DNA from 3 places in the Streptomyces sp. NA02950 genome. Region 1 is predicted to be linked to each of the others. Evidence: riboswitches for the same ligand, from Rfam matches in the RefSeq annotation. Region 1 holds a riboswitch; each other region holds the start of a gene.
The links. A riboswitch is a leader RNA that binds a small molecule or an ion and turns the genes downstream of it on or off. The one in region 1 is predicted to bind thiamine pyrophosphate.

Region 2: another riboswitch for thiamine pyrophosphate. It lies ahead of thiO (glycine oxidase ThiO); the one in region 1 lies ahead of HUT19_RS11470 (thiamine ABC transporter substrate binding subunit).
Region 3: another riboswitch for thiamine pyrophosphate. It lies ahead of thiC (phosphomethylpyrimidine synthase ThiC); the one in region 1 lies ahead of HUT19_RS11470 (thiamine ABC transporter substrate binding subunit).

The regions. Positions count from the first base shown of each region.
Region 1 is NZ_CP054916.1:2,759,692-2,761,951, forward strand. It holds gene HUT19_RS11470 (thiamine ABC transporter substrate binding subunit) at 1-1,069, opposite strand, end outside; TPP riboswitch at 1,065-1,169, opposite strand; gene rlmN (23S rRNA (adenine(2503)-C(2))-methyltransferase RlmN) at 1,219-2,260, opposite strand, start outside.
Region 2 is NZ_CP054916.1:6,841,370-6,843,629, reverse strand. It holds gene HUT19_RS30085 (NAD(P)/FAD-dependent oxidoreductase) at 1-820, opposite strand, end outside; TPP riboswitch at 1,052-1,165, shown strand; gene thiO (glycine oxidase ThiO) at 1,163-2,260, shown strand, end outside.
Region 3 is NZ_CP054916.1:4,685,489-4,687,748, forward strand. It holds gene HUT19_RS20435 (YibE/F family protein) at 1-991, opposite strand, end outside; TPP riboswitch at 1,071-1,187, shown strand; gene thiC (phosphomethylpyrimidine synthase ThiC) at 1,180-2,260, shown strand, end outside.

The DNA.
Region 1 (2,260 bases):
ACAGGACGAGCGAGGACCATGCCTTGACCCACGGCTCACGGTTCTTGGCGATCTTCTGCGGGGACAGGATGGCCGGATCGGCGATCTCGACCCCGTACCGGGTGAAGAGCTCGGGCAGCTTGACGTCCTCGCGCGCGGGGTTGACGTACATATTGAGCGGAACGTCCGCCTGGAACCGCTTGCTCAGCAGGAAGTCCAGCAGCGCCTTGCCGCCCTTGGGGTTGGACGCGCCGTTCAGCAGCCCGGCGAATTCCACCTGCCGGAAACAGGTTCCCGTCGCCACCCCGGTCGGAGCCTTCGCGGGCTTGGTCTTGGCGTCCGCCACCCCGGCGGGCGGGCTGGAGGCGTAGGAGACGACAAGCGGCTTGTCGCCCTTGCCGCCGCCGGAGAAGCGGTCGAAGTACGCCTGCTCCCAGCCGTCGACGACCTCGACCCCGTTGGCCCGCAGCTTCTTCCAGTAGCCCTTCCAGCCGTCGTCGCCGTACCTGGCGGCCGTGCCGAGGAGGAAGCCGAGGCCGGGAGAGGAGGTGGCCGCGTTCTCGGTGACGAGCAGGTTCTTGTAGGCGGGCTTGGTGAGGTCCGCGAACGTCCGGGGCGGCGCCAGCCTCTTGTCGGCGAAGTACTTCCGGTCGTAGTTGACGCAGATGTCGCCGTAGTCGACCGGGGTGACGCGGTGCCGGTCCGCGTCCAGCTGGAGCGCGGCCGGGACCTTGTCCAGGCCCTTGGCCCGGTACGGCGTGAACAGGCCGTGGTCGAGCGCGCGGGAGAGCAGGGTGTTGTCGACGCCGAAGAAGACATCGCCCTGCGGATGGTCCTTGGACAGGATGGCCTGGTTGACGGCCGAGCCCGCGTCACCGCCGGTCTGCGTGCGCACCGTGTATCCGGTCTTGTCGGTGAACTCCTTGAGCACGGACTTGGAGACCGCGAAGGAGTCGTGCGAGACCAGGGTCACGGTCTTGGAGTCCGCGCCGCCGGAGCTTTGGGAATCCTCCCCGCAGCCCGCGAGGGCCATCAGGCCGAGCGAACCGGCGAGGGCGGTGCCGATGGCACGCCGGAGGTGGCTGTTCATGCTGATGCTGACTCCCTACGCCGGTATGACCCGGATCAGGTCCGAGGGTCTGCGGCCGTGCCGCACTCTCAGCGCCCTGAGCGCTCCCCTGTCGGAATGTTCATTTGTACGACGGTGCGACGTCGCGAAGGCACGGTATCAGCCGTCGTTCAGCGCTCCGTGGCCGCCAGCTGCCCGCAGGCCCCGTCGATCTCCTGCCCCCGGGTGTCCCGGACGGTCACCGGCACACCGTGCGCCTCCAGGGCCGCCACGAACGCTTTCTCGTCCTCGGGGCGGGAGGCCGTCCACTTGGAGCCGGGCGTCGGGTTGAGCGGGATCAGGTTGACATGCACCCGGTGGCCCTTGAGCAGCCGGCCGAGCAGATCGGCCCGCCACGCCTGGTCGTTGATGTCCTTGATCAGGGCGTACTCGATGGAGATCCGGCGGCCGGACTTCTCCGCGTACTCCCACGCGGCGTCCAGGACCTCACGGACCTTCCAGCGCGTGTTGACCGGGACGAGGGTGTCGCGCAGCTCGTCGTCGGGGGCGTGCAGCGAGACCGCGAGCCGGCACTTGAAGCCCTCGTCGGCGAAGCGCAGCATCGCCGGAACCAGTCCGACGGTGGAGACGGTGATCCCGCGCTGGGACAGGCCAAGACCGTCCGGCTCGGGGTCGGTGAGCCTGCGGACGGCGCCCACGACCCGGTTGTAATTGGCCAGCGGCTCGCCCATGCCCATGAAGACGATGTTGGACAGCCGGGCCGGACCGCCGGGGATCTCGCCGTCCCGCAGCGCCCGCATCCCGTCGACGATCTGGTGGACGATCTCGGCGGTGGACAGATTGCGGTCCAGACCCGCCTGGCCGGTGGCGCAGAACGGGCAGTTCATCCCGCAGCCCGCCTGGGAGCTGATGCACATGGTGACCCGGTCCGGGTAGCGCATCAGCACGGACTCCACCAGCGTGCCGTCGAAGAGCCGCCACAGGGTCTTGCGGGTCGTGTCGTCGTCACAGCTGATGTGACGCACCACGCTCATCAGGTCCGGAAGCAGCCCGCCCGCCAGCTTCTCGCGCGCGGCGGCGGGGATGTCCGTCCACCGGGCCGGATCGTCGGTGTACCGCGCGAAGTAGTGGCGCGACACCTGACCGGCCCGAAAGGGCTTCTCCCCCAGCGCCGCGACGGCCTCTCGGCGCTCGGCGGGGGTGAGGTCGGCA
Region 2 (2,260 bases), 4.1 Mb from region 1:
GGTGCACCAGCAGCCGGGTGCCGTAGCGCGCGGAGGGGAAGGACGCGCAGTCGCCGACCGCGTAGACGTCCGGCACCGAGGTGCGCAGCCGCTCGTCGGCGGCCACGGACCGGTCGTCCGCCAGGTTCACGCCGGAGCCCGCCAGCCAGTCCGTGGCGGGCCGCGCGCCGATGCCGACGACCACCGCGCCCGCCCGCAGCCGGGTGCCGTCACCGAGCAGCAGCCCGCTCTCGTCCACCGCGTCCACCCGGGCGCCGGTGACCAGGGTGGCGCCGTAGTCCGCGTACCAGTCGGCCATGGGGGCGGCGACCTCGGCCGGGAGGGCGCCCGCCAGCGGCCGGTCGGCGGCCTCGACGACGGTCACCGCGCAGCCCGCCTCCCGGGCGGCGGTGACGAACTCCGCGCCGATCCAGCCCGCCCCCACGACCACGATCTCGTGCTGCCGGGCGAGCACCGGGCGCAGCCGCTCGGCGTCGTCCAGGGTGCGCAGCAGATGGACACCGGGGACGCCCTCGCTGCCGGGCAGGGCGATCGGCTCGGCACCGGTGGCGAGCACCACGACGTCGTACGGCACCGGCCCGGACTCGGTCTCCAGCCGCCGGTCGCCGCTGCTCAGCGCGGAGACCGTGACACCGAGCCGCAGCTCGATGCCGAGCGCCTGGAAGTCCACGTCGAACGCCGACCCTTCGGCCTTGCCGAGCAGCACGGCCTTGGACAGCGGCGGCCGGTCGTACGGCTGGTGGGGCTCCGCGCCCAGCAGCAGGATCTCCCCGGCCCAGCCCTCTTCGCGCAGCGCGACGGCGGTCTGCACTCCCGCCATGCCCGCGCCGACGATCACCACACGCTGTCCGCTGCCCACTGTGGACGTCGACCTCGTCGTCTCATCGCTCACACGATCACTGTATGGCGGTGTGCGGGACGGACCGCAGAGCGCGGGGCGAGATCTCCCATTCACGATCGGTGAAAGGCATACGGCAGGTTGTTGCCGTGATTCCCGGCTCGCCCGGTTCGCCCTTCCGGGCCGTTCGAGGCTCGTACTAGTGTGGCGCCACAGAGCACTCGCGGGAGTTCGGACGCACCGGGCTGAGAGGGAGGCTGGGGCGGCCTCCGACCGTATGAACCTGATCCGGGTCATACCGGCGAAGGGAGGGGCAGCAAGCCCATGCGCACATCGGGGACCCATGCGAGCACCAAGGGAACGCGGAGCTACGACGCCCTCGTGATCGGGGGCGGCATCATCGGGCTGGTCACGGCCTGGCGGGCGGCCCAGCGCGGGCTGCGGACCGCGCTGGCGGACCCGGCGCCCGGCGGCGGGGCGGCCATGGTGGCGGCCGGGATGCTGGGATCCGTCGGGGAGTTCCGGTACGGCGAGCACGCGCTGCTCGATCTCAATCTCGCGTCCGCGGCCCGCTATCCGGAGTTCGTGGCGGAGGTGGAGGAGGCGGGCGGCCAGGAGGTCGGCTACCGCGACTGCGGCACGCTCATGGTGGCGCTCGACGCCGACGACCGCGCCCATCTGCGCGACCTCCATGAGCAGCACCAGCGCTACGGGCTGGACGTGGAGTGGCTGACCGGGCGCGAATGCCGCCGTCTGGAACCGATGCTGGCACCGGGCGTCCGCGGCGGGATGCGCGTCGACGGCGATCACCAGGTGGATCCGCGGCGGCTGGCGGCGGCGCTGCTGCGCGCCTGCGAGCGGGCCGGTGTGGTCGTCCACCGCGTCCTCGCCGAGCGGCTGACGGTCGCCGGGGACCGCGCCACGGGCGCGGAGCTGGCCGACGGTACCCGGATCCGCGCCGGGCAGACCGTGCTGGCCGCCGGAAGCCTCAGCGCCCGGCTGGCGGGGTTGCCCCAGGAGGTGCTGCCGCCGGTGCGCCCGGTCAAGGGCCAGGTGCTGCGGCTGACCGTGCCCGCCGCCTACCGGCCGTTCCTGTCCCGGGTGGTACGGGCCGTGGTGCGCGGCACGGACGTCTATCTCGTCCCGCGCCTCAACGGCGAGCTGGTGATCGGCGCGACCTCCGAGGAGCGCGGCTGGGACACCACGGTCACCGCGAGCGGGGTGTACGAGCTGCTGCGCGACGCCCATGAGTTGCTCCCCGGCATCACCGAACTGCCGCTCGTCGAGACCTGTGCCGGGCTGCGCCCCGGCTCCCCCGACAACGGCCCCTTCCTCGGGCCGACGTCGCTGCCGGGGCTCCAGATGGCCACCGGCCACTTCCGCAACGGCGTCCTTCTCACCCCGATCACGGGCGATGTCATG
Region 3 (2,260 bases), 1.9 Mb from region 1:
CCGGATAGAGGCCGTGCACCAGACCGGTCTGGTCGTCGGTGTTGCCGGTCAGACTCGCCCAGCCGATGAACACCGAACCCAGCACGCCGATCAGCAGCAGGGAGACCAGGGTGCCGAGGACGGCCACGGATGTCCGGGCCGTCAGCCCGTGGCACATATACAGCGCGAGCAGCATGATCGCGCTGCCCCCGATGACCGCGACCACCAGCGGATTGGAGCCCTGGAGGATCGCCGGGAGGATGAACAGCGTCAGCACTCCGAAGCTGATGGCCAGCGCCACCAGCGCGAAGACCCCGCGCAGCCGTCCGACCGCCACCACGGCGAGGGCGAAGAGCCCGGCGAGCAGTGCCATCGGCATCGACCGGTCGACGTCGGAGACGGAGTACTGGAGGTTCTTTGGCGCCTTGGGCGCGTACGCCAGCTTCAGTTCCTGTCCGGCGCTGAGCTTCCGTGAGGCGTTGGGCTGGATGATTTCGGGGAATTGGCGGCCTTTGTCCTTGCCCGAGGTGACCTCGACGGTGGCCCTCTCACAGCGGCCCTTCCCGCCTCCCGCGCCGCCGCCGCTCCCGTTCCGCGCCGCGCCGCCCTGCCCCGGTTCGCTGGGCTGCTGCGGCTGGGCGCCCACGTCCGCGCAGTTGACCTCCTCGACCTTCACCACCCGTCCGGAGACGGTCTGTTGATCGAAGCCGAGTCCGCTGCGCTGCGCCGCCGAGTGGTCGGGAGTGCCGCCCGGCCAGAGCACGATCAGCCCGGCGGTCACGGCCACGGCGAAGGGGATGAGCACCGCCGCGATGACCTTGCGGAGGCGGGCGGAGACGGGGGTGGCCGGGCCGTGGCCGTGCCCATGACCGTGGCCGTGGCCAGTGCCGTGTGCATGGCCGTGGCTGTCGTGACGGCTGTCGTGACGGCCGTCGTCGTGGTGCTCGTGGGCGGGCGGCGGTCCGGGCGTGCTGTCCCGTCCGGCCGGGGGGTGCTGAGGCGTGGAGGTCACGCCTGCATCATCGCAAGTCGCCGGGAGAGGAACGGCCCCCCTGTTCAGTTCCGCCGGAGAACCGTTAGCGTGGGGGCACCTTTGCAAACGCGGGAGCTCGGAGCACCGGGCTGAGAGGGCGCTGACGCGACAGCTGCGCCGACCGCTGAACCTGTTACCGGGTAATGCCGGCGTAGGGAGTGGGTCTCATGACTCAGCAGGATGCACGCATGCGCGAGAACGCCACCGACATCGGGTGGCACAAGGGATATGTCACGGGTTCCCGCCCGGACATCCAGGTCCCGGTCCGCCGGGTGCACCTCACCAATGGCCGCGATGTGACGCTCTACGACACCTCCGGCCCGTACACCGACCCCCAGATCGACACCGACGTCCGCCGCGGGCTGGCCCCGCTGCGGCAGAACTGGATCGTCGCCCGCGGCGACACCGAGGAGTACCCGGGACGTCCGGTCCGCCCCGAGGACGACGGGCTCAAACACACCTCGCCCCGGGGCGGGTTGCGCAATCTCGACGCGGTCTTCCCCGGCCGTCCGCGCCAGCCGCGCCGCGGCCGGGACGGTGCCCCGGTCACCCAACTCGCCTACGCCCGGCGGGGCGAGATCACGGCCGAGATGGAATACGTGGCGGTGCGCGAGAACGTCTCCCCCGAGGTGGTCCGGGAGGAGATCGCGGCGGGCCGGGCCGTCCTGCCCGCCAACGTCAACCACCCGGAGATCGAGCCGATGATCATCGGTAAGCGATTCCTGGTGAAGGTCAACGCCAACATCGGCAACTCCGCCGTCACCTCCTCCATCGAGGAGGAGGTCGAGAAGATGACCTGGGCGACCCGCTGGGGCGCCGACACGGTCATGGACCTGTCCACCGGCCGCAATATCCACACCACCCGTGAGTGGGTGCTGCGCAACTCCCCCGTCCCCATCGGCACCGTGCCGCTCTACCAGGCCCTGGAGAAGGTCGACGGCAAGGCCGAGGAGCTGACCTGGGAGATCTACAAGGACACGGTCATCGAGCAGGCCGAGCAGGGCGTCGACTACATGACGGTGCACGCGGGCGTCCGGCTGCCCTACGTACCGCTGACCGCCCGCCGCAAGACCGGCATCGTCTCGCGCGGCGGCTCGATCATGGCGGCGTGGTGTCTGGCCCACCACAAGGAGAGCTTCCTCTACACGCACTTCGAGGAGCTCTGCGAGATCCTCGCGGCCTATGACGTCACCTACTCGCTGGGCGACGGACTGCGTCCGGGGTCGATCGCGGACGCCAACGACGAGG